Regions from separate parts of the Streptomyces sp. NPDC018610 genome, predicted to be linked through region 1. Evidence: riboswitches for the same ligand, from Rfam matches in the RefSeq annotation. Region 1 holds a riboswitch; the other holds the start of a gene.
The links. Region 1 has a riboswitch for S-adenosylmethionine ahead of ACH5A8_RS01570 (aminotransferase class V-fold PLP-dependent enzyme). Riboswitches for the same ligand answer to the same signal wherever they lie in the genome.

Region 1 (14,725 bases):
TGCGCATCGCCGCCGACCCTACCGAATCCGGCCGGACACGCTTGGATCCGGCCACCGGCTCCCGTGCGAGCCCGCTCCCGATCCCCGTGCGGGTGTGCCTCCCGATCCCCGTGCCGGCGTGCCCCCTGATCCCCGTGCGGGTGTGCTCCCGACCCCCGTGCGGGCGCAGTCCTGGTTCCCGTGCGGGCGTACTCCCGTGGCCCGCGCGCGGGCGGCCGGGAGACCATGGGACCGCGCGGGGCGGACGGCGCCCCGGGCGAGGACGGACCGGGGCCGCGGCGGGCGGCGCGACAGGACGGGGGCCGAGGTGGACGAGGCGGGCACGGGACGGCGCCTGGCCGGACTCCTCGCCGTCTGGGGCGCGAGCCGCGCGGTGCTGCTGCTGTTCGTCCTGCGGGTGCTCGTCTTCCCGGGCCCGGACGTCACCAGCGACGTGTCCGTGATCTACCGGGGCTGGTACGAGGTGCTGCGGCAGGGCGCGTTCCCGGTGGGCGACGTCGCCTGGCAGTACCCGCCCGGTGCCGCGCTCGCGGTCCTCTCTCCCGCGGCCCTGCCGTTCCTCGGCTACGCCACCGCCTTCTTCGTGCTGGCGCTGCTGGCCGACCTGGCCGTGCTGTGCCTGCTGCTGTCGGCCGGCCGGGGCCCCGGCCGGCCGTTGCGCGGCGCGTGGGTGTGGACGGTGGGCGCGGCCGCGCTGGGCCCGACCCTGTACGCCCGCTACGACGTGATGGTCACGGCGGTGGCGGTGGCCGCGCTGCTCGTCGGCGCCCGGCGGCCGCGGCTGCTGGGGGCGCTGGCCGGCGCGGGGGCGCTGCTGAAGGTGTGGCCGGTGCTGCTGCTCGTGGGCGTGCGGGGCGCGGCGCGGTGCCGGGTGTGGGGGTCGGCGGCGCTCACGGTGGCGGTGCCGGCCTCGCTCCTCGCGCTCGCCGTGCCCGGGACGCTGTCCTTCCTGACCGCTCAGCGCGAGAGGGGCACGGAGGTGGAGTCGCTGGGCGCGCTCGTCTTCCACGTGGCCCGGCACTTCGGCTGGCGGGGCCAGGTGCTGCTGAACTACGGCTCGGTGGAGTTCCTCGGCCCGTACGTCGGCGTGGTGAGCGCGGCCGCGCAGGCGCTGACCGTGGCCGCCTTCGGCTGGCTGCTGCTGTGGCGGCTGCGGGCGCGGCGGTCCGCCCCGCACACGCCCGCGGACGCCGCGTTCACGGCGGTGCTGCTGTTCACCGCCACCAGCCGGGTGATCAGCCCGCAGTACCTGGTGTGGCTGGTGGGGCTGGCGGCCGTCTGCCTGTGCTTCCGGGGCAGCGCGATGCGGGCGCCGGCCGCTCTGGTGCTGGCCGCCTCGTTCGCGACGGTGCTGGAGTTCCCGGTGTGGTTCGCGGACGTCGTGGCGAGCGACCGCCTCGGCGTCGCGGTGCTGTTCCTGCGCGACGGCCTGCTGGTGGCCGCGTGCGCCGGCGCGGGGCGGGCGCTGTGGCGCTCCACGGCCGCCGGGGCCCTGCCGGTGACCCTGCCGGGCCAGGCCGGCGTCCACGGACGGCAGACCCCGGCCGCACACGACTGACCGCCGCGCGGCTCACCGCACCACCGGCCCCGGTCTTCCGCGACCGGCCGCCACCGCCACTGTGGCCTCCCACGACGACCGTCGCCGCCCGCCCGCGTACGCCGACGCGGCGCGCCGTCAGCCCAGTTGTGCCCGCAGGTACTCCCGCCAGCGCGCGGTGAACTCCGGCAGGGTCGTGCCCAGCACCTTCCCCAGCGCGTCCTCGACCGCGCCCGCCCGCCCGGTGTGCGTGCCGACGGCCCGGTAGAAGGCGTCCAGCCGGTCCTCGCCCCAGTGCGCGGCGATCATCCGGCAGGCCAGCCAACCGCCCTCGTAGGCCTGGGCGAGACGGGTCGCGTCCCCGGTGAAGCCGAAGTCGCCGTCGGCGGGCAGCGCGGCGGGCGGCCGGCCGGCGGTCACGGCGCGCCGCAGTTCCGGCGCGACCTCGTCGGGGGTGCGGCCGGCGTCGCGGTAGCCGACCCAGTCCGCGTAGCCCTCGGAGAGCCACAGGGGGGTGGCCGCGCCGGTGTGCGCGCGGGTCGCGACGTGGGTGGTCTCGTGGGTGAGCACGACCTGCTTGCCGAGCGGGGCGAGCGCGCCGTACGCGTCGGGGTTGACGATGATCCGGTCCGCGGGCGCCCGGCCGCCTCCCGTCTCGCCGGTGGTGACGGCGGCGATCCCCCGGTACCCGGCGGCGGTGGAGCCGAGCAGCGCGGCCATCCCGTCCAGGGAGCCGGGGACCAGCACCACGATCCGGCGGCTCCAGTCGGCGCCCCACGCGTCCGACACGGCCGGCACCGCGCGGTCGGCGAGGCCCGCGTAGGCGCGCAGCGACCCGTCGCTCTGTCCGGCGCCGAGGACGATGCTACGCGCGCCGCGGACCACGGCCACCGGCCCCTGGTCCCACAGCTGCTGGGCGGACTTCGGCGCGGGCCGCTCGGAGTCGACGTACCAGGCGCCGTCGGCCGCGGTGGACAGGGTCAGGACGCGGCCGACGGTGACGGGCGCCGTGTCGTAGCCGGTGACCCGGTAGCGCAGTTCGGCGTCGGCGGTGGCCGTGTCGCCGCTGCGGCGCACCGCGGTCACCCGGTAGGACCAGGCGGTCAGGGGCACGGCCTTCAGGTCCGCGTAGGACGCGCGGGCGCCGGTGGCCGCGTACGCCGCCGGGTCGTGGTGCAGGACGGCCGCGGCCCGCCGGTCGAGCAGTCGCTGCACCTGCCGGCGGGCGGTGTCGGCCGGGGAGTGCCCGCCGCACGCCGTCAGTGAGGCCAGCAGCAGGCACACCGCCACCGCCGAGGATCCCGACACCCGCCTTCGACCAGCCATTTCCCGATCGTACGGCGGCTTCGGCGTGACCGTCAGACCCTGGTGACCGAGGCCACGGGCATCATGTCCACCCGGTCGTAGCGCACGGGCGCCCCCGGGTAGGGGGCGTGGATCACCCGGCCGTGGCCCACGTACATCGCCACGTGGCTCGCGTCGGACCGGTAGACGACGAGGTCGCCGGGCCGGGCCTGGGAGAGCGGGATGCGCCGGCCGGCGTAGCGCTGTTCCTGCGAGGTGCGCGGCAGCTGCACCCCGGCCTGCCCGTACGACCACTGCATCAGGCCGGAACAGTCGAAGCCCCTGGGGCCGTTGGCGCCCCAGACGTAGGGGCGGCCCAGGGCGGAGCGGGCGGCGGCGACGGCAGCGGCCGCGCGCGCCGAGGCGGCCGGGCCGGCGTCGGGGCCGGGCAGCAGCTGGTCGCGGCCCGAGCGGGAGGCGCGGTCGTAGGCGGCCCGCTCGGCCGGGGAGAGGGAGCCCAGCAGCCGCCGGGCGCGGGCGAGTTTCTCCTCGACGGTCCGCTTGTGGGCGGCGACGGCCGTGCGGCTGGTGGCCAGTTCGGACAGGGCGCGGGTGGCCTCGGTGCGTTCCTGGGCGAGTTCGCGCAGGGCCTGGCGCAGGTCCCCCAGCTGCTCCGCCTGGTGGGCGCCGATCCGGTCGAGCGTGGCCGCCCTGTCGAGGTAGTCGGCCGGGTCGTCCGAGAGCAGCAGGGCGACGGTCGGGTCCAGGCCGCCGGAGCGGTACTGGGCGCCGGCCACCGCGCCGAGCGAGTCGCGCAGGGTGTTGACGCGCAGTTGCCGCCGGGCGATGCGGTCCTGTCCCTGGCGCACCTGGCGGCGCAGCTGCCCGGCGCGCTCGTCGGCCCGGTCGTAGGACTCGGTCGCCTTCTCGGCCTCCTGGTAGAGGCGGTCGACCTCGGCCCGGGCGTCACCGGGCGGCGCGGCGACGGCGGTGCCGCCCGGCAGGGCGCCGAGGGCGGCGGCCGTGACGGACAGGACGCTGAAGGCGGTGCCGGCGCTCCGGACGGAACCGGACGGTGCACGGCGGCGATGAGACCCCACGGGAAGCCGAACTCCCTCCACTGGCGGACACTTGGCCGTCTCCCCGCCGCCGGGGGCGGTGCGCCCGGCGGCGGGGAAACGTCGCAGACAGTAGCCGCGCGGTGACGCGGCGACCAAAAGCGTCCGCCGGGCGCACAGCACGGCGCCCCGCCTGAGACACAGGTCAGAGGCGGGGCGCGGAGTTCGTGCGGGCCGTGGTGATTCGCCCGTTCGGGCGGTACGGCTCCTTGATCCGGACGAGGCCCGGACCGGTCGGGTCAGACGCGGACGCCGAACTGGAAGGGCATGTTGCCGATGGCCTCGTAGCGCACGACGGCACCGGTGTGCGGGGCGTGCAGCACCTGGCCGTTGCCCGCGTAGAGGCCGACGTGGTGCAGGTCGCCGTAGAAGAACACGAGGTCGCCGACCTGGAGCTGGCTCTGCGAGTAGATCCGGGTGCCGATGTTGGCCTGGGACTCGGAGGTGCGCGGGATGGAGACGCCGGCCTGGGCGTAGGCCCAGGAGGTCAGGCCGGAGCAGTCGAAGGAGGACGGGCCGGTGGCGCCGTAGACGTAGGCGGAGCCTATCTTGCTCTGCGCCGCGGAGAAGGCGGCGCCGGCCCGGCCGGAGCCGGCGGAGATCTTGCCGGGGTTGCCGGTGTCGCTGTTCAGGGCGGCGCGCTCGCTGGCGCGGCTGGCGCGGCTCTGCTCGTCGGCGAGGGCGGCCTTCTCCTGCGCGGTGAGGGAGTTGAGCAGCTTCTGCGCCTCGGTCAGCTTGCCCTGGACTTCCTTCTTCTTCTCGCCCAGTTCGGTGCGGGTGGCGGCGAGGTCCTTGAGCTTGGCGGTGGCCTCGGCGCGCTCCTGGGCCAGTTCGCGCTGCTTGTCCTGGATCTTCTTCAGGGCGTCGGCCTGCTGGCCGCTGACCTGGTCGAGGGTGGACGCCTTGTCCAGGTAGCTGTCCGGGTCCGAGGACAGGAACAGCTGGAGGGAGGGGTCGATGCCCCCGGTGCGGTACTGGCCGGCCGCCATCGAACCGAGGCCGTCGCGCAGCTTGTTGAGGTCCTGCTGACCGCGGGCGACGTTGTCCTGGATGGTGGAGATCTCCTTCTGGAGCTTCTCCTGCTTCTCCTTGGCGCCGTTGTACTTCTCGGTGGCCTGCTCCGCCTGCTCGTAGAGCTTGTCGACCTTGGACTTGACCTCGTCCTTGCTCGGCTTCGCGCTGGGCGCGGCGTTGGCTGCCTGTGCGCTGATCGCGACGGCGGCCGCTGCTGCGGTGGTGAGCACGGTCACACGTGCGCGGCTGGGCTGTTTGGGTCGACGGTGGGACGGCACGGAAGCGAGCTCCTTCTTGTGAGTGATCACCCGCTTGGAGGTTCGAGGCCAGACCCTAGTGACCTCATCGTGATTAATTCAAATCCCACAGCAGAAAATACCGCCTCGGAACGCGTTTCTTTGCACTCAACTCACCAGAAGTGAACTCAGGTTGACGCAGGGTTGTGCGACGGTCCCGTCAATTCGGGCGTTAGGCCCCTACGTTGGGATTGCGGCGTGAATTGCCATATGCCCGTTTTCGGTTGGCGTTCGTTTCCGGCCGCGGGCCTCCCGCCGTACGCCTCCCACCGCTTTCGGCCACACGCCTCCCACCGTTTTCGGCCGCCGCCGGGGCGCGTCCGGCGGCTCGGCCGCGGTGCGGGCGGTCGCTCAGCCGCGTGAGAAGCGCTTCAGCAGCATCGCCGACGCCACCGGGCGCGCCCCGGCCTTCGCCACCCCGTCGGCCACCTCGCGGTCGGTCGAGGCGACGATGACCGGCCGGCCGGGCGGCTCGGCGCGCACCAGCTGGCGGATCAGCTCGTCGGCGGTGACGCCCGGCTTGGAGAACAGCACCCGCACCCCGCGCGGCGGCGCGAGCAGCACCGGCGCGGCCAGCTCGGCGCCGTCGAAGACACAGGTGACCTCGGCGCCGGTCTGCGCGGCGAGCTGCGAGAGCTGCCCGAGCAGCCTGAGGCGCTGCTTCTCCAGCGGCATCTGCGGATAGCCGGTCTTGGTGACGTTGTAGCCGTCGACGACCAGATGCGCCTGCGGCAGCGCCAGCAACTGGTCCAGGATCGCCGGGTCGTGCTCGGACAGCGCGCGGGCGGCGATGTCCTTGGGCGTCATCCGCCCGGGTTCGACCGCGTCCACGGTCTCGGCGGGCCGTACCGACACCGGCGGCAGCGCCAGTTCCCGGCGCAGCCCCTGGGCCGCGTCGAGCACGGTGTCCAGCAGCAGCCGCACCCGCATGTCCTCCACGCTGCGTCCCTCGCGGGCCGCCTTGCGGGTGGCCTCCAGGGCCGATTCCGCCTCAGCGAGGCGCGCCTTGAGCCGCCGCGTCTCGCTCTCGGCGGCCGACACCTGCGTCTGCCCCTCGGCGCGCACGGCCTCCGTCTCGGCCCGCGCCTTGCGCAGCGCCGCGTCGCCGCGCTTGACGTCGCTGAGCGCGGCGCGCAGCTTGCGGTGCAGCGACTCGGTCTCCTTCTTGGCCGAGTCCAGTTCGGCGCGCAGCCGTTCGGTCTCCGCGCGGGTCTGCTCGCGGGCCGCCGCGAGGTCGGCGCGCAGCCGTTCCAGCTCGGCCCGGCTCTCCTCGCCGGCCCGCTCGGCGTGGGCCCGCTGAACCTCCTCGCCGACGGCGGTCACCAGCTTCGCCCAGCCCGCCGGGCGCAGTACGTAGGCCGCGGCCGCCACGTCGAGCGGGTCCGCGGCCGGGAGCGGGGAGCCGGAGTCCAGGGCGCCGGAGAGCTCCGGCTCGGCCTCTCTGAACTTCTCCCCGACGCGCTGGCGGAACAGCATGTCGCCCTCCAGCGCCGCGGCCATCGCGTTGCCCGCGAACTTGGCCCTGCGGTTGGGGGCGAACCGGGCGTACTGCCGCAGCTGGGCGGGCAGCTCGGTCACGGTCAGGCGGCCGAAGGCGTCGGCCACGATCTGCACGACCCGGCGCCGTACGCCGTCGGGCAGCGGACGGTCGAGCACCTCAGCGGCGCCGTCGTCCGGCTCCCCGCCTCGTGTCTCCACCATCCTCACCCCAATGCCTTGCCCGACCCCCGTCCGGGGGTCACCTGTGCGGGGCCCGCTCCGCTCAGGAGCCGGCGCCCGGCCTGTCCACGAGTTCCACCTTGTCCACCGCGTTGCACCAGCGGCAGCGCACCGACTCGATGGTCTCACTGACCACTTCGCGCTCCTCGACGGTGGGCTCGCCCGCCAGGTCCAGATGGACGTACTCGACGACCTTCGACGAGCGCGTCACGTCGAAGCGGGTGAGGTTGCCGCAGAGGGTGCAACGCCACCGCGTCGTGGCGGTCGGCAGGGGAACCGTCATCGTGGCTTCACTTTCCTTCTGGTCTCCGTGACGCGCCAGCTTCCCTGGAGCGCCGGCTCGTAACCCTACGGCCTGGCGGGCCCTCGCCGCCCGGGTGTCCACGGCGGCGAGGCGGTCTGTGCTGTTGCGTCCCGTTACGCCATGCTCTGTGCACATGATCCGTTACAGGAACACGGTGGCCGTCCGGGCGGCCAGGGCGCTCAGGGCGGCGCGGTCCACGCCGGCGCCGGTGACGAGGGCGCTGATCGTCTCGTGCTGCCTGGTCTTCGCGCTCGGCCCCGCCTCGGGCCTGAACCCCGCCCACGGGACCGGTGACGCGCTGCTCGCCGCGCAGCAGGCCTATTTCCGGCGGTGGGGGGTGGTCCCCGCCGAGCTCTTCACCGGCTCGGCCCGCGCCGCCCTCACCCCGGCGACGGCCCTGTTCGTGCACGGCAGCTGGGTGCATCTGCTCGGCAACATGCTCTTCCTCCACGTCTTCGGGGCGATGACCGAGGAACGCATGGGCCGTGCGCAGTTCACGCTGTTCTACGCCGGCTGCGGCTACCTCGCCCTGCTGGGCTACGCCGCCGCCCACGCCGACTCCGGACAGACCCTGGTGGGTGCCTCGGGGGCGATCTCGGCGGTCCTCGGCGCCTTCCTCTACCTCTTCCCCGAGGCGCGGGTGACCAGCGTGCTGCCGTTCCTGTTCTTCCTGCCGCTCAGGCTGCCGGCGTGGGTGGTGCTGCCCTTCTGGGCGGCCCTGCAGTGGCTGGCGGCCGGGCGCGCCGCCCAGGGGCCCGGCGTGGCCTATCTGGCGCACGTGGTGGGCTTCGGGCTCGGCTTCCTCTACGCCTGGGCCCGGTTCGGGCGCGAGGGCCGCGGGCGGGGCCCCGGCGGGCCGGTGGTGGGCGACGGGCGGGCGGCCAGGGCCTGCCCGGCGGATCGTGTGGCAGGCGAGTGACGGCCCCGGATCGGCCCCGGTGAGCGGGGCCGGGCCCCCCGTCCGCGGCACGACCCGCCGGGCAGGCCCTAAAGTGAAGGTCAGCCCCGCTCCGGCCCCCGAGGGAGAGAACCAGCCGTGATCACCGCGATCGTCCTCATCAAGACCAGCGTGGACCGGATCCCCGAGATCGCCGAGCGGATCGCCTCGCTGGAGAGCGTGAGCGAGGTCTTCTCCGTCACCGGCACCTACGACCTGATCGCCATGGTGCGGGTGCGGCAGCACGAGGACCTGGCCGAGATCATCCCGGGCCGGATCAGCAAGATCCCCGGCGTGGAGGCGACGGACACGCACGTGGCGTTCCGTACGTACTCGCAGCACGACCTGGAGGCGGCGTTCGCGATCGGGCTGGACTCCTGACCGCCTGACCGCCGCCTCCCCGGCCGCGTGTCACACCGCCGGGACGCAGCGGCCGTCCTCCGTGCGGTAGCGCCACTTCGCGCCGTCGCGCACCAGTTCCCGCACCGCCGTCACGAACCGTTCGACGTGCTCGTCGGGGGTGCCGGCGCCGAAGCTGACCCGGACGGCGTTGAGGGACTTCTCGCCGGGCGCGGCCTCGGGGGCGCCGCACTCGCCCTGGGTCTGCGGGTCGCTGCCGAGCAGCGTGCGCACCAGCGGGTGGGCGCAGAACAGCCCGTCGCGCACGCCGATGCCGTACTCGGCGGAGAGCGCGGCGGCGAAGTGGGAGCTGTTCCAGCCCTCGACGACGAACGAGAGCACGCCGACCCGGGGGGCGTCGTCCCCGAACAGCGAGAGGATCCTGACCTCCGGGACCTCGGCCAGCCCCGCCCGGACCCTGCCGATCAGGTACCGCTCGCGGGCCACCAGGGAGTCGAAGCCGGCCTCCGTGAGCGCCTTGCAGGCGGAGGCGATGGAGTAGGCGCCGATGACGTTCGGGGAGCCGGCCTCGTGGCGGGCGGCGCTCTCGTGCCACTCGACGTCCACGCCGCCGTCGGTGCGCCGGGAGACCCTGCGGCTCGCGCCGCCGCCCGCGAGGTACGGCTCGGCCTCGCGCAGCCAGTCCGCGCGGCCCGCCAGCACTCCGGCGCCGAACGGGGCGTACAGCTTGTGGCCGGAGAAGGCGACCCAGTCGACGTCGAGGTCCGTCACCGAGACCGGGTGGTGCGGGGCGAGCTGGGCGGCGTCCAGGACGATCCGGGCGCCGTGCGCGTGGGCGGCGGCGGCCAGCTCTCGCACCGGCCACAGCTCGCCGGTGACGTTGGAGGCGCCGGTGACGCAGACCAGGGCCGGCCCGTGGGGCTCGCGGTCGGCGAGCGCCCGTTCCAGGGTCGCCACGGCCTGCTCCGGAGTGCGCGGCGCGTCCAGGTACGTCACCTGCGCGTCCCGCCACGGCAGCAGCGAGGCGTGGTGCTCGGTCTCGAAGACGAAGACCCGGCAGTCGGCGGGCAGGGCGCGGGCCAGCAGGTTGAGGGAGTCGGTGGTGGAGCGGGTGAACACGATCTGGTCGCTCGTCCGGCAGCCGAGGAACTCCGCGACCGTCCGGCGGGCGTTCTCGAACAGGTCGGTGGACAGCTGCGAGAGGTAGCCGGCGCCGCGGTGGACGCTGCCGTAGTAGGGCGCGTACGCCGCCACGTCGTCCCAGACGCGCTGGAGGGCGGGGGCGCTGGCCGCGTAGTCGAGGGCGGCGTAACCGACCTCGCCGCCGGTCACGAGCGGCACGGTGACGTCCCGTCCCAGAACGGGCAGCGGGGCACAGACGGAGGGGTCGGCGGCGACGGTGGTGACAGACATGGGGGAACTCCCGTGGAGGCAGGCTGAATTCACCACGCGAGCGGACGCACCGCGGGTACGCGGAACGCACGGCACGGCTCGAGCGCGGTGGGAAAAGGGGGGATACGCGGAGGCGGGGCTCTGCGGCCCTAGCGCATTCGCTTGCTCACGGGAGGCTCCCTCGTACGACCAGGACCCCTGGCCCCACACTTTCCGAGAAGTGTGCGAGGGGTCCGCGCTTGCCGTAGACCTCGCTGCCTACGGCCTGGTCTTCACCCGGGGCACCCCGCCACGGACGGAGGGTTGCCGGACAGCCGGCCGGGGCCACATGGCTGTCACTCATGACCTGGACAGGAACGTACGCGAAACGATCGTGGTCCCGCAACCCGTGTCCGGATCGCGGGACCACGACGAACGATGTCCGCCCGAAGCGGCTCGAAGCCGTCGTCAGGCGTTGCTCACGGCCACCCAGCGCTCCAGCGTGCGCCGGGCCGCCCCGGAGTCGATCGACTCCGCCGCCCGCTCCATGGCGGCCCGGATCCGCTCCGCCAGCGTCCCGGAGCCCGGCTGGAGCGCCGTCAGGGCCGCCGCCGAGTTCAGCAGCACGGCATCCCGTACGGGGCCCCGCTCGCCGTCCAGCAGCCGGCGGGCGACCTCCGCGTTGTAGGAGGCGTCGGCGCCGCGCAGCGCCTCCACGGGCACCAGCTCCAGGCCGACGTCGCGCGGGTCGAAGGCCTCCTCGGTGACCTCGCCGTCCCGGACCACCCACACCCGGGAGGTGGCCGTGGTGGTCAGCTCGTCGAGGCCGTCGTCGCCCCGGAAGACCAGGGAGGAGTTGCCGCGCTCGGCGAAGACGCCCGCGACGATCGGCGCCTCGTGGGCGACGGCGACGCCGACCGCCTGCGATCTGACCTTGGCCGGGTTGGTCAGCGGACCCAGCAGGTTGAACACCGTGCGGATCCCCAACTGCCCGCGAGCGGCGCCCACATGGCGCAGAGCCGGGTGGAACTTCACCGCGAAGCAGAAGGTGATCCCGGCCTCCTCGGCGACCTCGGCCACCCGCCGAGGGGTGAGGTCGAGGTTGACGCCGAGCTTCTCCAGCACGTCGGAGGCGCCGGAGGCGGAGGAGGCGGCCCGGTTGCCGTGCTTGACGACCTTCGCCCCGGTGCCGGCGACGACGATCGAGGACATGGTGGAGATGTTCACCGTCTTCGCGCCGTCGCCGCCGGTGCCGACGATGTCGACGGTGGCGCCGGGCACCTCGATCACGTTCGCGTGCTCGTACATCGTGCGGACCAGGCCGGTGATCTCCTCGACGGTGGCGCCCTTGGCCCGCAGCGCCACGGCGAACCCGGCGATCTGGGCGTCCGTCGCCTCGCCCCGCATGATCCTGTCCATCGCCCAGGCGGTGTCGTCCGCGCCCAGATCGCGGCCCTCCAGCAGGCCGTTCAGCACGACGGGCCAGGAACGGCCCGCCGCGGTGTCGCCTCCAGCGGGGTTCACAGCGCTCATAAGCCGCTCCTGGGTCGGCGTCCCGGGCGCGGGACGCTGTCTCTCACATCGGCTTCCACCCTATCCACCCCAGGACACGGCGAAGGACCCCGTCCGGGGTTCGGACGGGGCCCTTCGACCTGGCGTGGCGACGCTCAGGGATCAGTGATCAGTGGTGGCCGTGGCCACTGGTGATCTCCTTGTACTCCTCGACAGTCGGCTTCGGGATCTGGCTGTCCTCGCCGTAGAAGGCGTTGCTGAGCTTGGCGCGCAGCTTCGTCGTGCCCGACACCTTGCGCTCGACACCGTTCTCGTCGACCGCCGGGCCGATCTCGGCCGGCTCGTACTGGTGGTGCGCCGTGAGGGTGTAGAGCTGCTCCTGGCTGAGCGGCTCGTGGACCTCGATGAACTCACCGTGCGGCAGGCGCTTGATGATGCCGGACTCGCGGCCGTGCAGCACCTTGTCCTTGTCCCGGCGCTGGAGGCCGAGGCAGATGCGCTTGGTGATGACGAACACGATGGCGGGCATGACGAAGAACGAGATCCGGACGAACCAGGTGATCGCGTTGATCGACAGGTGGAAGTGGGTGGCCCACAGGTCGTTGCCACCGCCGACCAGCAGCACGAAGTACCAGGCGATCCACGCGGCGCCGAAGGCCGTGCGAGTCGGGGCGTTGCGCGGCCGGTCCAGGATGTGGTGCTCGCGCCTGTCGCCGGTGACCCACGACTCCAGGAAGGGGTAGATGGCGATGGCGACCAGCACCAGCGGGAAGATGATCAGCGGGATGAACACGCCCAGGACGAGCGTGTGGCCCCAGAAGTTGATCTCCCAGCCCGGCATCGTGCGGATCAGGCCCTCGGAGAAGCCCATGTACCAGTCGGGCTGGGCGCCGGTGGACACCTGGTCCGGCCGGTAGGGGCCGATGGCCCAGATCGGGTTGATCTGCGCGATCGCCGCGATGGCCGCGATGGCGCCGAAGACCAGGAAGAAGAAGCCTCCGGCCTTGGCCATGTAGACCGGCAGCAGCGGCATGCCGACGACGTTGTTGTTCGTCTTGCCGGGGCCCGCGAACTGCGTGTGCTTGTGGTAGAAGACCAGGATCAGGTGGCCGACGACCAGGCCGAGCATGATGCCCGGGAGCAGCAGGATGTGGATCGAGTAGAACCGGGCCACGAAGTCGTGACCGGGGAACTCGCCGCCGAAGAGGAAGAACGACAGGTACGTGCCGACGATCGGCACGGACAGGATCGCGCCCTCCATGAAGCGGACGCCGGTGCCGGAGAGCAGGTCGTCCGGGAGCGAGTAACCGGTGAAGCCGGTGAACATGCCCAGGACGAACAGCAGGAAGCCGAACAGCCAGTTGACCTCACGCGGCTTGCGGAACGCGCCGGTGAAGAACACGCGCATCATGTGCACGAACATGCCGGCGAGGAAGATCAGCGCGGCCCAGTGGTGGATCTGCCGGATGAGCAGACCACCGCGCACCTCGAAGGAGATGTGCAGGGTCGAGTTGAACGCCTCGCTCATCAGCTGTCCCTGGAGCGGGACGTAGCTGCCGTGGTACACCACCTCGTTCATCGAGGGGTGGAAGAACAGCGTCAGATACACACCCGTGAGGATGATGATCAGGAAGCTGTAGAGGCAGACCTCACCCAGCATGAACGACCAGTGGTCGGGGAAGATCTTGCGCATGTTGGCCTTGGCCAGGCTGTAGATGCCCAGCCGGCCGTCGGCCCAGTCGGCGAGCTTCTCGCCGGCCGGTGCCTTCCCGCGCGAGCGGGTCGGCTCGTTGCTCGCTGTAGTACTCATCCGCGCTCCCAGAATGCAGGACCGACGGGCTCCTCGAAGTCGCCGAGCGCCTGGAGGTAACCCTCGCTGTCCACGCCGATGCGCAGCTGCGGCAGGGCGTGACCGGCGGGGCCGAAGATCACTCGGGCACCGTCGGAGAGGTCGAAGGTGGACTGGTGGCACGGGCACAGCACGTGGTGCGTCTGCTGCTCGTACAGGGAGATCGGGCAGCCCACGTGGGTGCAGATCTTCGAGTAGGCCACGACACCCTGGTGCGACCACTCCAGCTCGCGCTTGTCCTTGATGTTCTCCGGCTGCAGCCGGACGATCATCAGGGCCGCCTTGGCGATCTCGGTCTGGAAGTCCTCGTCGGTCTCCTTCAGCCCGTCGGGCATCGCGAAGGTGAGCGAACCGACCTGGACGTCCTCGGGACGCAGCGGCTGGTTGGTGTTCATGTTGACCAGGCGCTTGCCCTTGGCCCAGAGCGTGTGCCGCAGGGACTCCTTGGGCAGCGGGCCCAGGTCGCGCAGCAGGAACAGGCCCGACAGCGGCACCAGGGTGAGCGCGCCCAGCATGGTGTTGCGGATCAGCGGCCGGCGGCCGATCGCCGACTCCTTGGCGCCCTGCTTGAAGTCCGCGTGGACCTTCGCACGGACCTCGGGCGACGCCTCGATCGGGTGACGCTCGTCGGCGACCTCCGCGTCCGACATCAGCGTGCGGGCCCAGTGGACCGCGCCCGCGCCGATGCAGAACAGCGCCACGCCCAGCGTCAGGCCCAGCGCGAAGTTCATCGCGCTGATGTGCCCGAGCGGGAAGACGTAGATCGACTTGTCGGTCGGGATCGTCACGTACGAGACGATGAAGCCGATGGTGGCCAGCATGGACACCGTGAACAGCAGGGCCACGGCACGCTCGGACCGCCTGGCGGCCCGCTCGTCGATGTCCTGGATCCGGTGCTCGTGCGGCGGCAGGCCCGGGTCGGCGAACGGGTTCTTCTCGTCCGCGACCTTCACGGCGCCGTGCGCCGTGCCCTGCTCGGCGGGCAGGTTCTCTTCTGGAATGTCTTGGCTACTCATGACTTCTTGGCCTTTGCGGTCCGAGCGGCGACCCACACGGCGACGGCGATCAGTGCGCCGAGGCCGAAGATCCACGCGAACAGACCCTCGCTGACCGGCCCGAGGCCGCCCAGTTCGAGACCGCCGGGGTTATCGGTCTTGTCGCTGTTGACCGCGTTCAGGTACGCGATGATGTCCTTCTTGTTCTTCGACGACATCGTGGTGTCGGGGAAGGAGGGCATGTTCTGCGGGCCGGTCTGCATGGCCTCGTAGATGTGCTTCGGCTGGACGCCCTCGAGGTCGGGAGCGAACTTGCCGTGCGTGAGCGCACCACCCTTGCCGGTGAAGTTGTGGCACTGCGCGCAGTTGGTGCGGAAGAGCTCACCGCCCTTGGCGATGTCCGCGCCCTCCGGGCTGTACTGGTTCTTC
Region 2 (14,725 bases), on a different contig from region 1:
GCGACCACGGTGGTGGTGCCGTGCGCGCGGTGGGTGCGGACGGCGGTCATCACGTCGTCGGCCGAGCCGGAGAAGGAGGCGCCGCCGCCGCCGTGGTTGTGGATGTCGACGAACCCGGGGACCAGCCAGTGCCCGGTGACGTCGATCGTCTCGGCGTCCGCCGGGGCCGTGTCGGCGCCGGAGATCCGCGCGCCGTCGACGATCACGCGGCCGCCGTCGACGATCCCGGTGGGCAGTACCACCCGGGCTCCGGTGAGAACCTTGCTAGCGGCCATCAGGGGGCTACCTCCGGGGAGTCGTAGAAGTGTTGAGGAGGTCCCAGGCGAGGAGGCCCGCGCCCAGGCATCCGGCGGTGTCCCCCAGTGCGGCGGGGACGATGGCCGGCAGCTTCTGGAAGGTGACCCGCCGCCGGACGGCCTCCCGGAGCGGTGCGAAGAGGGTTTCCCCCGCCTCGGCGAGTCCGCCGCCGATGATCAGTGTGCGCGGGTCCAGCAGGGTGAGCGCGGTGACCAGCCCGTCGGCGAGCGCGTCCACCGCCGCCTGCCAGACCGCCCGCGCCCGCGGGTCCCCGGACTCGACCGCCTTGGCGCAGTCCGCCGCGTCCGCCCGCGGGTCCCCGCACGCCTCGGCCCAGGCCTGGCTGACCGCCGAGGCGGACGCGAACCGCTCCAGGCAGCCGCGCTGCCCGCACGGGCAGGGGGCGCCGCCGGGGCGTACGACGATGTGGCCGATCTCGCCGGCGAAGCCGTGCGCGCCCGACTCCACCCGGCCGTCGATGCCGATGGCGCCGGCGATGCCGGTGCCCAGCGGCACGAAGAAGAACCGGTCGGCGCCCTTGCCCGCGCCGATGCGGCCCTCGGCGAGACCGCCGGTGCGCACGTCGTGGCCGAGGGCCACCGGGCCGCCGAGCCGCTCGGCGAGCAGGTCGCGCAGCGGTACGTCGCGCCAGCCGAGGTTGGCGGCGTAGGCGGCGACGCCGCGCTCCTCGTCGACGATGCCGGGGACGGCGACGCCCGCGGCGGCGGCCGGTTCGCCGAACCGCTCGGCGCCCAGGGCGCGCAGCTCGGCGGCGAAGCCGAGGATGTTCTCGACGACGGCATCGGGTCCGTGCTCGCGGCCGGTGGCGCGCCGCGCCTGGTGCAGCAGGGTGCCGTCGGCGGCGATCAACGCGGCTTTCATCCCGGTGCCGCCCACATCGAGAGCGATGACGTGTCTCACGGGGGACAGTGTGGCCCTTCGACCCGCAAGAGGTCTAGTCCACTCACGTGGTGTAGACCTATCGTGTCCACATGTTGAACAGCGAGACGGTTGGGGCGGAACAGGCAGTGCAGCGGCGCAGGACAGGAACGATCGCGGTGGTGTCCGCACTGGGCATGACGGCGGTTCTCGGCGGCTGCGGGAGCACCGGCTCCTCCGACGTCACCCTCCGGCTGGTCGCCGCCGACTACGGCGACTCGGCGGCCAACAGCTCGCAGAAGTACTGGGACGCGCTGGCCCGGGACTACGAGTCCCAGCACCCGGACGTGAAGGTGCAGGTCAGCGTCTACTCGTGGACCGACGTCGACCGCAAGGTCAAGGAGATGGCCGACGCGGGCGACCCGCCGGACATGGCGCAGATCGGCGCGTACGCCGACTACGCCGACCAGGACATGCTCTACAAGGCCGACGACCTGCTCTCCATACCCGTGCAGGCCGACTTCCCGAGCCAGCTCTCCGAGGCGGGCCAGCTGCGGCACGTCCAGTACGGCATCCCGTTCGCCGCCTCCACGCGCGTGCTGTTCTACAACAAGACCCTCTTCGCCCGGGCGGGCATCGTCGACCCGCCCAAGACCTGGGACGACCTCGCCGCCGACGCCGAGGCGCTGAAGGCCAAGGGTGTGAAGTACCCGTACGCGCTGCCGCTCGGTCCCGAGGAGGCGCAGGCCGAGACCCTGCAGTGGATGCTGAGCGGCGGCGACGGCTACACCGACGACATCGGCACGTACACCATCAACTCCCCGGAGAACGCCGAGACGTTCACCTGGCTCAAGGACGAGCTGGTCGGCAAGGGCCTGACCGGACCCGTCGCCCCGGGCAAGCTCAACCGCGCGCAGGCCTTCTCGGCGTTCGCGGCCGGTGACGTCGGCATGCTCGACGGCCACCCGACGCTGATGCAGCAGGCCGCCAAGAAGGGAGTGCGGTTCGGCATGGTGCCGGTGCCGGGCCGCAACGGCACGCCGAAGGCCACCATGGGCGTGACCGACTGGATGATGGCCTTCAAGAAGCACGGCCACAAGGACCAGATCGGCGACTTCCTCGACTTCGTCTACGACAAGAAGAACGTCCTGGACTTCTCCCGCGAGTACGACCTGCTGCCCGTCACCAGCTCCGCGTCGGACGCCATGACCGCCTCCGAGCAGGACAAGAAGCTGTGGCCGTTCCTGGAGGAGCTGCCGCTCGCCCAGCTCTACCCGTTCGGCAAGACGTCCTGGGCGCAGGTCAGCGCGGAGGTCAAGAAGCAGATCGGCCGCACGGTCAGCCCCGAGGGCGATCCCACGGCGATCCTGAACCAGCTCCAGACCACGGCGTCCGACGTCGAGAGCGCCCACGAGGGCTGACCGGCCGGGTGCGGGCCCCGCGCCCGGTGCCGCTGTCGGTGGCGGGAGCTACGGTGCGGGGTATGGACGCACGGGACGACGAGCGGGGGCGGGGCGAGGGCCGGGACCGGGGCGCGGACGGGGGTCCGGGGCCGGGCGACGGTCCGGAGTCCGACGAGGGCCGGGGCGCGGGCCGGGAGCGGGGCGACGGCGTGGACACGGGCCCCGAGGAGGGGCACGGCCCCGGTGAGGGGCCGGGCGGCCGGCGGGAGCTGGGGCGCCGGGAACGGGACGTGCTCGCGCTGGAGCGGCGCGGCTTCGCCGGCCCCGGCGCGAAGGAGCGCGCGATACGCGAGGAGCTGGGCCTGTCCCCCGTGCGCTACTACCAGCTCCTCAACGCCCTCCTGGACGACACGCGCGCGCTGGCGCACGACCCGGTGACCGTCAACCGCCTGCGCCGGGTGCGGGAGTCCCGCCGCTCCGAGCGCTGAGGCGGTCCCGGCCGGCGGGTGGCGCGCGGGAGCCTCCGCCGACGCCGTGCGAGCCGCCGCCGGTACGGATGTAGAGCCGTCGGTGTGGACGTACGAGCCGCCGCCAGTACGGATGTGCGAGCCGCCGCCGGTGTCGGAGGGTGAGCCGCCGCCGGTGTCGAGGAGTGGCTCCGGCCGAGTGTGGATAGGTTCGGCACATGGGCAGCCACGACACGGACTCGACCAATCCCGCCCCCTCCCTGCCGACGCCTTCCACGCGGGCCGGCCGGGACGGCCTCGCGGCCGTCCTCGCGCGGCCGGAGCGTGCGGTGATCGCACTGGACTTCGACGGGACGCTCGCCCCGATCGTGTCCGACCCCGACCAGGCCAGGGCGCACCCGGAGGCGGTGCCCGCGCTCGCCGCGCTGGCCCCGAAGGTGGCCGCCGTCGCGGTGGTCACCGGCCGCCCGGCCGGCGTCGCGGTGCGGCACGGCGGTTTCGCGGGCGTACCGGGCCTGGAACACCTCGTCGTCCTCGGCCACTACGGCGCGGAGCGCTGGGACGCCGCCACCGGCACCGTCACCGCACCGGCCCCGCACCCCGGCGTCGCCGCCGTCCGCGCCGAACTGCCGGGCTTCCTGGACCGGATCGGCGCCTGGCAGGGCACCTGGATCGAGGAGAAGGGCCGTTCCCTCGCCGTCCACACCCGCCGCGCCGAGGACCCCCAGGCCGCCTTCGACCTGCTGCGCGAACCCCTCACCGGGCTGGCCGCCCGGCACGGCCTGATCGTGGAGCCCGGCCGCATGGTCCTGGAGCTGCGCCCGCCGGGCATGGACAAGGGCGTCGCCCTGGCGGACTACGTCCGCGACCTCGGCGCGGCCTGCGTCCTCTACGCCGGCGACGACCTCGGCGACCTCCCCGCCTTCGCCGCGGTGGAGGAACTGCGCACCGACGGGGTCCCAGGCCTCCTGGTCTGCAGCGGCAGCGCGGAGGTCACGGAACTCTCCAAGCGGGCGGACCTGGTCGTCGACGGCCCGGCGGGCGTGGTCGAGCTGCTGAGGGACCTGGCGGACGAGCTGCCGTAGTCCCGGGGGCCGTGCCCCCGGGGCCCGTCCCCGGGGGCCGCCGTCGTCAGAGTTCGTTCAGCTGGTCCAGGAACCACTGGGCCGGGGGGAGGGCCGTGGCGGCGGCGGCCAGGCGCTTGCTGCGCTCCGCCCGCTCCGGGCCCGCCATGGTCAGGGCCTCGTGCAGCGCGTGCGCCGTGCCGACCACGTCGTACGGGTTGACGGTGATCGCGTCGTCGCCGAGCTCCGCGTACGCGCCCGCCTCCCGGGACAGCACCAGCGCGCACCCCGCGTCGGAGACGACCGGTACCTCCTTGGCGACCAGGTTCATGCCGTCGCGGATCGGGTTGACCAGGGCGACGTCGGCGATCCGGTACGCCGCGAGCGAGCGCGCGAAGTCGTCCTTGACGTGCAGCACGACCGGGGTCCAGCCGGGGGTGCCGTAGCGCTCGTTGATCTCCTCGGCCAGGCGCCGCACCTCGGCCGTGTACTCGCGGTAGACGGCCAGGTCCTGGCGGGAGGGGTAGGCGAAGGCGACGTGGACCACCCGCTCGCGCCACTCGGGCCGGTCCTCCAGGAGCTGCCGGTAGGCCAGCAGTCCCCGCACGATGTTCTTCGACAGCTCGGTGCGGTCCACCCGGACGATGGTGCGGCGCGCGCCGCCGTCCGGCGCCGCGCCGATCTCCTCGCGCAGCGACGCCATCCGCTCCTTCACATCGGCCCGGTGCGACCGTTCCCGCAGGAACTCCGCGTCCGCGCCCAGCCCGTGCACGCCGATCCGGGTGCCGCCGAGCCCGCCGGTCAGCTCCTCGCAGCAGCCGGTGAACGCGTCCGCCCACCGCCGGGTGAGGAACCCCAGCCGGTCCGCGCCCAGCATCCCGCGCAGCACCTGCTCGGCGACGTCGTCGGGAAGCATCCGGAAGTAGTCCACCGGGGCCCACGGGGTGTGCGAGAAGTGCCCGATCCGCACGTCCGGCCGGAAGTCGCGCAGCATGCCCGGGACGAGCGTGAGGTGGTAGTCCTGCACCACCACGGCCGCGCCCTCGGCCGCCTCCTCCGCGAGCGCCTGGGCGAAGGCCCGGTTGTAGGCCTCGTACGACGCCCACCGGCGCCGGAACTCCGCGTCGAATACGGGTTCGAGAGGCGTCTGGTAGAGCATGTGGTGCACGAACCAGAGCACCGAGTTGGCGATCCCGTTGTACGCGTCGGAGAAGACGTCCGGATCGATGTCGAGCATCCGCACCCGCTGTCCGCCGGTGTCCTCCGCCGGCAGCCTGCGTCCGCCCTCGAAGCGGCGCACCGCCTCCCGGTCGGCGTCGCCCAGTGCGGCGCACACCCACACGGCGCCCGCGTCCGGGCCGATCGCGGACAGTCCGGAGACGAGCCCTCCGCCGCCGCGTCTCGCGTGCAGCGCGCCGTCCGGGCGCGCCTCGTACGAAACCGGCCCGCGATTGGACGCGACCAGCACCTCGGCACCGTGCGTAGCAGCCATGGTCCTCAACCTAGCCCGGCCCCCGAAGGCTCAAACGTACGGCTCGGCTTCGTAGCGGGGCCCGCGCGCACGAGGGCGGGCTTTCACGCCACCCGGCGGGCCGCGTACTCCGCGATCTCCGTCATCGGGGGGCGTTCCTCGGTGTCGACCGAGTAGGTGCGCGGTTCGAAGCCGTCCGGGCCGCGTTCGAACTGGGTGAGGCTGGGGCGGATCAGATGGCCGCGGGCCAGGCGCAGCTGGGCGGTGCGGTAGATGGCGGCGGCCATCCGGCCGAGCGCCTGTCCGTCCTGGTGCCGGTGCCTGCGCACGCCCACGTCGACCTGGGCGAGGGCGTCCAGGCCGACCAGGTGCAGCGCGTCGACCAGCATGCCCAGCTCGACGCCGTAGCCGACGGGGAAGGGCAGCTGCTCCAGCAGCGAGCGGCGGGCCGCGTACTCGCCGCCCAGGGGCTGGACGAAGCCGGCCAGCTGGGGCCAGTGCATGTTGAGCAGCGGTCGGGCCATCAGCTCGGTGACCCGGCCGCCCTGTCCGGCCGCGGCCGCACCGGCGGCGGGGACGTCGGACAGGGTCAGCGGACGGTCGTACATCGCCTTGACCAACTGCACGTCCGGGTCGGTGAGCAGCGGGCCGACGATCCCGGTGACGAAGTCGGCGGAGAACTCGCGCAGATCGGCGTCGACGAAGCAGACGACGTCCCCGCCGGTCACCAGCAGGGAGCGCCACAGCACCTCGCCCTTTCCGGGCACCGCCGGGAGGCGGGGGAGGATCTCGTCGCGGTGCACCACGCGGGCGCCCGCGGCGGCGGCCACTTCGGAGGTGCGGTCGGTGGAGCCGGAGTCGACGACGACGAGCTCGTCGACGAGCGGCGCCCGCTCCATCAGCTCCTCGCGGACGACGGCGACGATGTCCCCGACCGTCGCCTCCTCGTTCAGCGCGGGCAGCACCACGCTGACCGTCGAACCGCTCGCGCGCTTGGCGGCCAGGACCGTCCGCAGCGGGCGGTCGGTCACGGACCAGGAGCGCGTCCTCAGCCAGCGCTCGACTTCTTCCAGCACGGTCGACGGCTCCTCACTCCAGCTCGGACGACTTCGGGACGACCGCGGGACGACGTCCGGTCGGCCGCGGCACGGATCACATCATCCTGTGATCTGTCTCGCGGTTCGGACGACTATCTCTCACTGTCCCGGCCTTCGGTTACAGTCTTGAACAACGCGGATGACCATCGCATGCCGGGGTCGCCGCGACTCACAATCGAATACCGCTCATCCAGAGGGGCAGAGGGACACGGCCCGATGAAGCCCCGGCAACCCTCCAGCCGGTCTCGTAGATCGCTCGGTTCGATCGTTTTCGCGAGGCTCCCGGCTAGGGAAGGTGCCAAATCCGTCTCACGGCGAGATGCGTCGTGAGGAAGATGAGGAGAAAGGGCCTCGCCTCCATGGCTGTGCAGACAGTTGCAAGCAGCACCGACTCCACCGTAGACCTCGGGCCCGCCGCGGCGCTCAGCTGCCGGGAGTGCGGTCACCGCGTGCCCCTCGGCCCGGTCTTCGCCTGCGAGGAGTGTTTCGGCCCGCTGGAGATCGCCTACGACTTCTCGGCCTACGACACCGAGGAACTCCGCAAGCGCATCGAGGCGGGACCCGCGAACATCTGGCGCTACGCCCCCCTGCTGCCCGTCCCCGCCGACGTGGCCGGCAAGCCGAACATCAACCCCGGCTGGACCAAGCTCGTCCAGGCCGACCGCCTCGCCGCCGCACTCGGCGTCGAGACCGGCAAGCTGTTCGTCAAGGACGACTCCGGCAACCCGACGCACTCCTTCAAGGACCGCGTCGTCGCCCAGGCCCTGGAGGCCGCCCGCGCCTTCGGCTTCACCACCCTGTCCTGCTCCTCCACCGGCAACCTGGCCGGCGCCGTCGGCGCCGCCGCGGCCCGCGCCGGCTTCCGCTCCTGCGTGTTCATCCCGCACGACCTGGAGCAGGGCAAGGTCGTCATGGCGGCGGTCTACGGCGGCGAACTCGTCGGCATCGAGGGCAACTACGACGACGTGAACCGCTTCTGCTCCGAGCTGATCGGCGACCCGGCCGGTGAGGGCTGGGGCTTCGTCAACGTCAACCTGCGGCCGTACTACGCCGAGGGCTCCAAGACGCTGGCGTACGAGATCTGTGAGCAGCTCGGCTGGGAGCTGCCGGACCAGATCGTCGTCCCGATCGCCTCCGGCTCGCAGCTCACCAAGATCGACAAGGGGCTGCGGGAGCTGGTCGAGCTCGGCCTGGTCGCGGACAAGCCGTACAAGATCTTCGGTGCGCAGGCCGAGGGCTGCTCGCCGGTGTCCACCGCCTTCAAGGCCGGCCACGACGTGGTGCGGCCGCAGAAGCCGAACACCATCGCCAAGTCCCTGGCGATCGGCAACCCGGCCGACGGCCCCTACGTCCTGGACATCACCCGGCGCACCGGCGGCGCGGTGGAGGACGTGACGGACGAGCAGGTCGTGGACGCGATCAAGCTGCTCGCCCGCACCGAGGGCATCTTCGCCGAGACGGCGGGCGGCGTGACGGTCGGCGTGACGAGGAAGCTGGTCGAGGCCGGCCTCCTCGACCCGGCGAAGACCACCGTCGTCCTCAACACCGGCGACGGACTGAAGACCCTGGACGCGGTGGCGGGCACGGGCCTCACCGCGACCATCCGCCCGACCCTGGACTCCTTCCGAGAGGCTGGCCTCGCATCATGAGCGTGACCGTTCGCATCCCCACCATCCTGCGCACCTACACCGGCGGCCAGGCCGAGGTGAGCGCCGACGGCGCGACCCTCGCCGACGTCATCGCCGACCTGGAGAAGAACCACGCGGGCATCTCCGCGCGCGTCCTGGACGACCAGGGCAAGCTGCGCCGCTTCGTGAACGTCTACGTCAACGACGACGACGTCCGCTTCGAGCAGGGCCTGCAGACGGTCACCCCGGACGGCGCCGGCGTGTCCATCATCCCGGCGGTCGCCGGCGGCTGAGTCTTACCGCGGGTAATCCCGGTTACCCGGCGTTTGTGGAACTGCCCCCTCCGTGAGAGAAGCGGAGGGGGCAGTTCTGTGTGATTGAGCGCGGTAGAGTTGGGGAACGCGCTCCTGATCAGTGGATCAGGAAGCCCTGTTTTCCTGCCGCACGCCGATGAGAAGTAGCCAAAGTGCGTGCGCGTTTCACGGCATTTGTCTTGTTTGCCGGGCCCGACTTGCCCTGAATCCAGATGAATTCTCACCACATTCCGGACCGCTCCCGTCCAGATTTCTCGTCCGATTGACCTGTTGCAGACGGCAGTTGGACAGATACATTCAGCCGCGGTCGACGCGTTCCGGCGCACGCCCCCGTCCACGGGGGGTGAGGTCTGACCCGGATCCGCGAAGTGTGGATCCGTGCAAGGGCCAGTAATAGGGGAGTTAGGCATGGCTCAGGGCACCGTCAAGTGGTTCAACGCGGAGAAGGGGTACGGCTTCATCGCGGTCGACGGTGGTGCGGACGTCTTCGTCCACTACAGCGCGATCCAGATGGACGGCTACCGCTCGCTGGAAGAGGGTCAGCGGGTCGAGTTCGAGATCTCGCAGGGCCAGAAGGGTCCGCAGGCCGACATGGTCCGCGTGACGGCCTGAATCGCGCGACCACCGCAAGCGTTCTTCGAAGGGCCCGCATCTCCACCGGGGGTGCGGGCCCTTCGGCGTGCGCGCGCCCAGTGCGGCCGGCGCGGGCGGTCGGCGCCCGGCGGGGGCGTGTGGTCGCGGACCGCCGTCGCCCGACCGCCGCCCCTCATCGAGTCCGCTTCGCGGACGCTTGCGCCCACCCGTCGCCCGACCGCCGCCCCTCATCGAGTCCGCTCCGCGGACGCTTGCGCCCACCCGTCGCCCGACCGCCGCCCCTCATCGAGTCCGCTTCGCGGACGCTTGCACTCTCGGGGGTCGAGTGCTAATCATTGCGTTAGCACTCTGAAGGTGAGAGTGACAACGAGGACCGGGTCGGTGAGGCCCGCGGGCCGGGTGGGGCAAGGAACCACGAGGCGCGCGAGCCGTCCGTCGCGGGCGCGGGCGCGGTCCGAAGGAATCACCCCCAGTCCTGGAGGGACCACTTCACATGGCCAAGATCATCGCGTTCGACGAGGAGGCGCGGCGAGGCCTCGAGCGCGGCATGAACCAGCTCGCGGACGCCGTCAAGGTGACCCTCGGCCCCAAGGGCCGCAACGTCGTCCTCGAGAAGAAGTGGGGCGCTCCCACGATCACCAACGACGGTGTCTCCATCGCCAAGGAGATCGAGCTCGAGGACCCGTACGAGAAGATCGGCGCCGAGCTGGTCAAGGAAGTCGCCAAGAAGACGGACGACGTCGCCGGCGACGGTACGACCACCGCCACCGTCCTCGCCCAGGCGCTGGTCCGCGAGGGCCTGCGCAACGTGGCCGCCGGTGCCAACCCGATGGCCCTCAAGCGCGGTATCGAGAAGGCCGTCGAGGCCGTCTCCGCCGCCCTGCTCGACCAGGCCAAGGAGGTCGAGACCAAGGAGCAGATCGCCTCCACCGCCTCCATCTCCGCCGCCGACACCCAGATCGGCGAGCTGATCGCCGAGGCCATGGACAAGGTCGGCAAGGAAGGCGTCATCACCGTCGAGGAGTCGCAGACCTTCGGTCTGGAGCTCGAGCTCACCGAGGGCATGCGCTTCGACAAGGGCTACATCTCCGCCTACTTCGCGACCGACATGGAGCGCATGGAGGCGGTGCTCGAGGACCCGTACATCCTCATCGCCAACTCCAAGATCTCCTCGGTCAAGGACCTGCTCCCGCTCCTGGAGAAGGTCATGCAGTCGGGCAAGCCGCTGCTGATCATCGCCGAGGACGTCGAGGGCGAGGCCCTGTCGACCCTGGTCGTCAACAAGATCCGCGGCACCTTCAAGTCCGTCGCCGTCAAGGCCCCGGGCTTCGGCGACCGCCGCAAGGCCATGCTCGGCGACATCGCCATCCTCACGGGCGGCGAGGTCATCTCCGAGGAGGTCGGCCTCAAGCTGGAGAACGCCACCCTCGACCTGCTGGGCAAGGCCCGCAAGGTGGTCATCACCAAGGACGAGACCACCATCGTCGACGGCGCCGGCTCCTCCGAGCAGGTGGGCGGCCGCGTGAACCAGATCCGCGCCGAGATCGAGAACAGCGACTCCGACTACGACCGCGAGAAGCTGCAGGAGCGCCTGGCGAAGCTCGCCGGCGGTGTCGCGGTCATCAAGGCCGGCGCCGCCACCGAGGTGGAGCTCAAGGAGCGCAAGCACCGCATCGAGGACGCCGTGCGCAACGCCAAGGCGGCCGTCGAGGAGGGCATCGTCGCCGGTGGTGGCGTGGCCCTGCTGCAGGCCTCCCAGGTGTTCGAGAAGCTGGAGCTCGAGGGTGACGAGGCGACCGGCGCCAACGCCGTGAAGCTCGCGCTGGAGGCCCCGCTCAAGCAGATCGCCGTCAACGGTGGTCTCGAGGGTGGCGTCGTCGTCGAGAAGGTGCGCAACCTGACGGTCGGCCACGGCCTGAACGCCGCGACCGGCGAGTACGTCGACATGATCGCCGAGGGCATCATCGACCCGGCGAAGGTCACGCGCTCCGCGCTGCAGAACGCCGCGTCGATCGCCGCGCTGTTCCTCACCACCGAGGCCGTCATCGCCGACAAGCCGGAGAAGGCCGCCGCGCCGGCCGGCGGCGGCATGCCGGGCGGTGACATGGACTTCTGATCCTCCCCGAGGATCGGACCCGTCCGTCGCACACCGAGGGCGGCATCCCCTGTCAGTCACGACAGGGGATGCCGCCCTCGGGCGTGTTCCGGGTCACTTCGCGGCGTCGGCGGAATACCGGGGCGGGCTTCGGTGTCAGACTGCATGCGCATGCACATACCAATGGGTATCACCGAGTCCCGCACAGGAGCCCCCACATGAGCGTCACCACGTCCGAGCCCGCCCCCGGTCCCGCCTCCGAGCCGTCCTCCCGCGCGGCCCGGGTCCTCGCCCGGCCCGTCACGCTGAACGGTCTGACCGTGCCCAACCGCATCGCGATGGCCCCGATGACCCGCATGTTCTCCCCGGGCGGCGTCCCGGGCGAGGACGTGCTGTCGTACTACGCCCGCCGTGCCGCCGCCGGTGTGGGGCTGATCATCACCGAGGGCACGTACGTGGGCCACGACTCGGCCGGCGAGAGCACCCGGGTGCCGCGGTTCCACGGCGCGGAGCAGCTCGCGGGCTGGGCGAAGGTCGCCGACGCCGTGCACGCGGCGGGCGGCACGATCGTGCCGCAGCTGTGGCACATCGGCATGGTCCGCAAGCCGGGCCGGCCGCCGTTCGCGGACGCCCCGCCCGTCGGTCCGTCCGGGGTGCGCACCGACGGCGTCGAGGGCACCGGCAAGGCGATGACCCAGGGCGACATCGACGACGTCATCGCCGCGTTCGCCGAGTCGGCCGCCGCCGCGGAGCGCATCGGCTTCGACGGTGTGGAGCTCCACGGCGCCCACGGGTACCTGCTCGACCAGTTCCTGTGGGCAGGCACCAACCGCCGCACGGACGCCTACGGCGGCGACCCGGTGGCCCGGACCCGGTTCGTCGCGGAACTGGTCGCGGCGGTGCGCGCGGCCGTCTCGCCCGGCTTCCCGGTCATCTTCCGCTTCTCGCAGTGGAAGCAGGACGCCTACGACGCCCGTCTCGCCGAGACGCCCGCGGAGCTGGAGGCGATCCTCGCCCCGATCGCCGAGGCCGGCGTGGACGTTTTCCACGCCTCCACCCGCCGCTACTGGCTGCCCGAGTTCGAGGGTTCGGACCTCAACCTCGCGGGCTGGACGAAGAAGCTCACCGGCAAGCAGGTCATCACCGTCGGCTCGGTCGGCCTCGACGGCGACTTCATCAAGGCCTTCCTGGGCGAGGGCGCGGCCCTCGGCACCCTGGACAACCTGCTGGACCGCATGGAGCGCGACGAGTTCGACATGGTCGCCGTGGGCCGCGCCCTGCTCCAGGACCCCGAGTGGGCGGCGAAGGTCCTCTCGGACCGCTTCGACGACCTGAAGCCGTACGACGCGGCCTCGCTGACCACGCTCAGCTGAGCGCCGCCCGTCCGCCCGGCGGAGCGAGCCCGCCCGGCGGGCTCGCTCCGCCGGGCGGGGCGGGGAGCGCTGCGGAGGCGGGTGTCCCGAAGGACCGGGGGCGCCCGCCTTCCCTGTCCCCGCGGGCCGGGGGCGCCTGCCTCTGCGTGGCAGCGGGGCCGGGGGCGCCCGCCTCTGCGTATCAGCGGGGCCGGGAGCGAGCGCCGCCTCGGATGCGGAATCTGGGCGGGCTCCTGACCGGATTTCGCTTGCTTAAGTCAATCAAATCCAATTATGGTTGCTTGAGTCAAGTACCCCTGTCACGGAGTAGCCCTCATGTCCGACGCCCCCGCCCGGCCCACCGCGGCCGAGGCCCTGCCCAGACCCAACGCCATCGTGGCCGTCCTGGCCTTCGGCGGCATCGTGGTCTCGCTGATGCAGACCCTGGTCATCCCCATCGTCGCGGAGCTGCCCAAGCTCCTGAACGCCTCGGCGTCGGACACCGCCTGGGTCGTCACCGCCACGCTGCTCGCCGCCGCCGTCGCCACCCCGGTCATGGGCCGCCTCGGCGACATGTACGGCAAGCGCCGCATGCTCCTGGTCAGCCTCGCCATGCTGGTGATCGGCTCGGCCACCGCCGCGCTGAGCGACACCCTCGTGCCGATGATCGTCGGCCGCGCCCTCCAGGGCCTCGCCTCCGGCGTGATCCCCCTCGGCATCAGCATCATGCGCGACGAGCTGCCCGCCGAGCGGCTGGGCTCGGCGACCGCGATGATGAGCGCCTCGCTCGGCGTCGGCGGCGCCCTCGGACTGCCCGCCGCCGCGATCATCGCCGAGAACTTCGACTGGCACGTGCTGTTCTGGGCCTCGGCGGCCCTGGGCGTCGTGGCGGCGGCCCTGGTGATGACCCTCGTACCCGAGTCGAAGGTGCGCTCGGGCGGGCGCTTCGACGCCGTGGGCGCGGTCGGCATGGCGGCGGGCCTGATGTGCCTCCTGCTGGCGATCTCCAAGGGCGCCGACTGGGGCTGGGGCAGCGGCACCACCCTCGGCCTGTTCGCGACGGCGGTCGTCGTCCTGGTCGCCTGGGGCTTCTTCGAACTGCGCGTCGAGGCCCCGCTGGTGGACCTGCGCACCACGGCGCGCCGCCAGGTGCTGGTGACCAACCTCGCCTCCATCGCGATCGGCTTCGCGATGTTCTCGATGTCCCTGGTGATCCCGCAGCTGCTCCAGCTGCCCGCGCCGACCGGCTACGGCCTCGGCAAGTCGCTGCTCGTCTCCGGCCTGGTCATGGCCCCCTCCGGCCTGGTCATGATGGCCGTGGCCCCGGTCTCCGCGGCCGTCTCCCGCACCCGCGGCCCCAAGGTGACGCTGATGATCGGCGCGCTGATCGTGGCGGCGGGCTACGGGCTCAACATCGCCCTCATGGACCAGGTCTGGCACTTCGTCCTGGCGTCCTGCGTGATCGGCGCCGGCATCGGCTTCACCTACGGCGCGATGCCCACGCTCATCATGGGCGCGGTGCCCGCCTCCGAGACCGGCGCTGCCAACAGCCTCAACACCCTGATGCGCTCCATCGGCACCTCCACCGCCAGCGCGGTGGCCGGCGTGGTGCTCGCCCACATGACGACGGAGTTCGGCGCCTACGCCCTGCCGTCGGAGAACGGCTTCCGCACGGTCCTGGCGCTCGGCGCGGGCGCCGCGCTGCTCGGCTTCGTCATCGCCTCGTTCATCCCACGCCAGCGGGTCGCGGCGGCGGGCGGTCCGGTCGCGACGGGCGAGCGGGAGAAGCCGGCGGTCAAGGCGTAGGACACCCCGCGGGGAGTACGGCCTCCGCCCGGCGCACCGCTCGCGCCGGGCGCCCCGCCTTCGCCGGGGTCACGCGTTCCCGAGCGGCTCGATGTCGACGCGTACGGGGCTGCCCCAGACCCGTACGACCTCGTAGTCGGTGAACTCGTGCACGAGCCGGTAGGCCATCGCGGCGCGCGGCGCCCGGCGCTGGGCGGCGATGAACAGCTCGGCCTCGCGCCGGTCCCGGCGCGGGGTTCCGCACAGCTGCCACTCCCG

Region 2: it holds a riboswitch for S-adenosylmethionine, as region 1 does, so the genes downstream of both, thrC (threonine synthase) here and ACH5A8_RS01570 (aminotransferase class V-fold PLP-dependent enzyme) in region 1, are expected to answer to the same signal.

What each region holds. Positions count from the first base shown of each region.
Region 1 covers NZ_JBISAL010000001.1:342,171-356,895, forward strand. Annotated here, with positions in the region: gene ACH5A8_RS01525 (glycosyltransferase family 4 protein) at 1-7, opposite strand, end outside; gene ACH5A8_RS01530 (glycosyltransferase 87 family protein) at 308-1,558, shown strand; gene ACH5A8_RS01535 (hypothetical protein) at 1,676-2,863, opposite strand; gene ACH5A8_RS01540 (NlpC/P60 family protein) at 2,896-3,921, opposite strand; gene ACH5A8_RS01545 (NlpC/P60 family protein) at 4,179-5,231, opposite strand; gene ACH5A8_RS01550 (NYN domain-containing protein) at 5,601-6,950, opposite strand; gene ACH5A8_RS01555 (hypothetical protein) at 7,012-7,251, opposite strand; gene ACH5A8_RS01560 (rhomboid family intramembrane serine protease) at 7,406-8,191, shown strand; gene ACH5A8_RS01565 (Lrp/AsnC family transcriptional regulator) at 8,309-8,590, shown strand; gene ACH5A8_RS01570 (aminotransferase class V-fold PLP-dependent enzyme) at 8,621-9,982, opposite strand; SAM riboswitch class IV at 10,192-10,308, opposite strand; gene trpD (anthranilate phosphoribosyltransferase) at 10,409-11,473, opposite strand; gene ACH5A8_RS01580 (cytochrome bc complex cytochrome b subunit) at 11,622-13,262, opposite strand; gene ACH5A8_RS01585 (Rieske 2Fe-2S domain-containing protein) at 13,259-14,317, opposite strand; gene ACH5A8_RS01590 (c-type cytochrome) at 14,314-14,725, opposite strand, start outside.
Region 2 covers NZ_JBISAL010000006.1:109,088-123,812, forward strand. Annotated here, with positions in the region: gene nagA (N-acetylglucosamine-6-phosphate deacetylase) at 1-275, opposite strand, end outside; gene ACH5A8_RS16990 (ROK family protein) at 283-1,218, opposite strand; gene ACH5A8_RS16995 (ABC transporter substrate-binding protein) at 1,326-2,597, shown strand; gene ACH5A8_RS17000 (DUF3263 domain-containing protein) at 2,789-3,067, shown strand; gene otsB (trehalose-phosphatase) at 3,265-4,131, shown strand; gene ACH5A8_RS17010 (trehalose-6-phosphate synthase) at 4,178-5,602, opposite strand; gene ACH5A8_RS17015 (glucosyl-3-phosphoglycerate synthase) at 5,686-6,657, opposite strand; SAM riboswitch class I at 6,862-7,020, shown strand; gene thrC (threonine synthase) at 7,038-8,327, shown strand; gene ACH5A8_RS17025 (MoaD/ThiS family protein) at 8,324-8,599, shown strand; gene ACH5A8_RS17030 (cold-shock protein) at 9,029-9,232, shown strand; gene groL (chaperonin GroEL) at 9,708-11,330, shown strand; gene ACH5A8_RS17040 (NADH:flavin oxidoreductase) at 11,528-12,682, shown strand; gene ACH5A8_RS17045 (MFS transporter) at 12,998-14,467, shown strand; gene ACH5A8_RS17050 (hypothetical protein) at 14,537-14,725, opposite strand, start outside.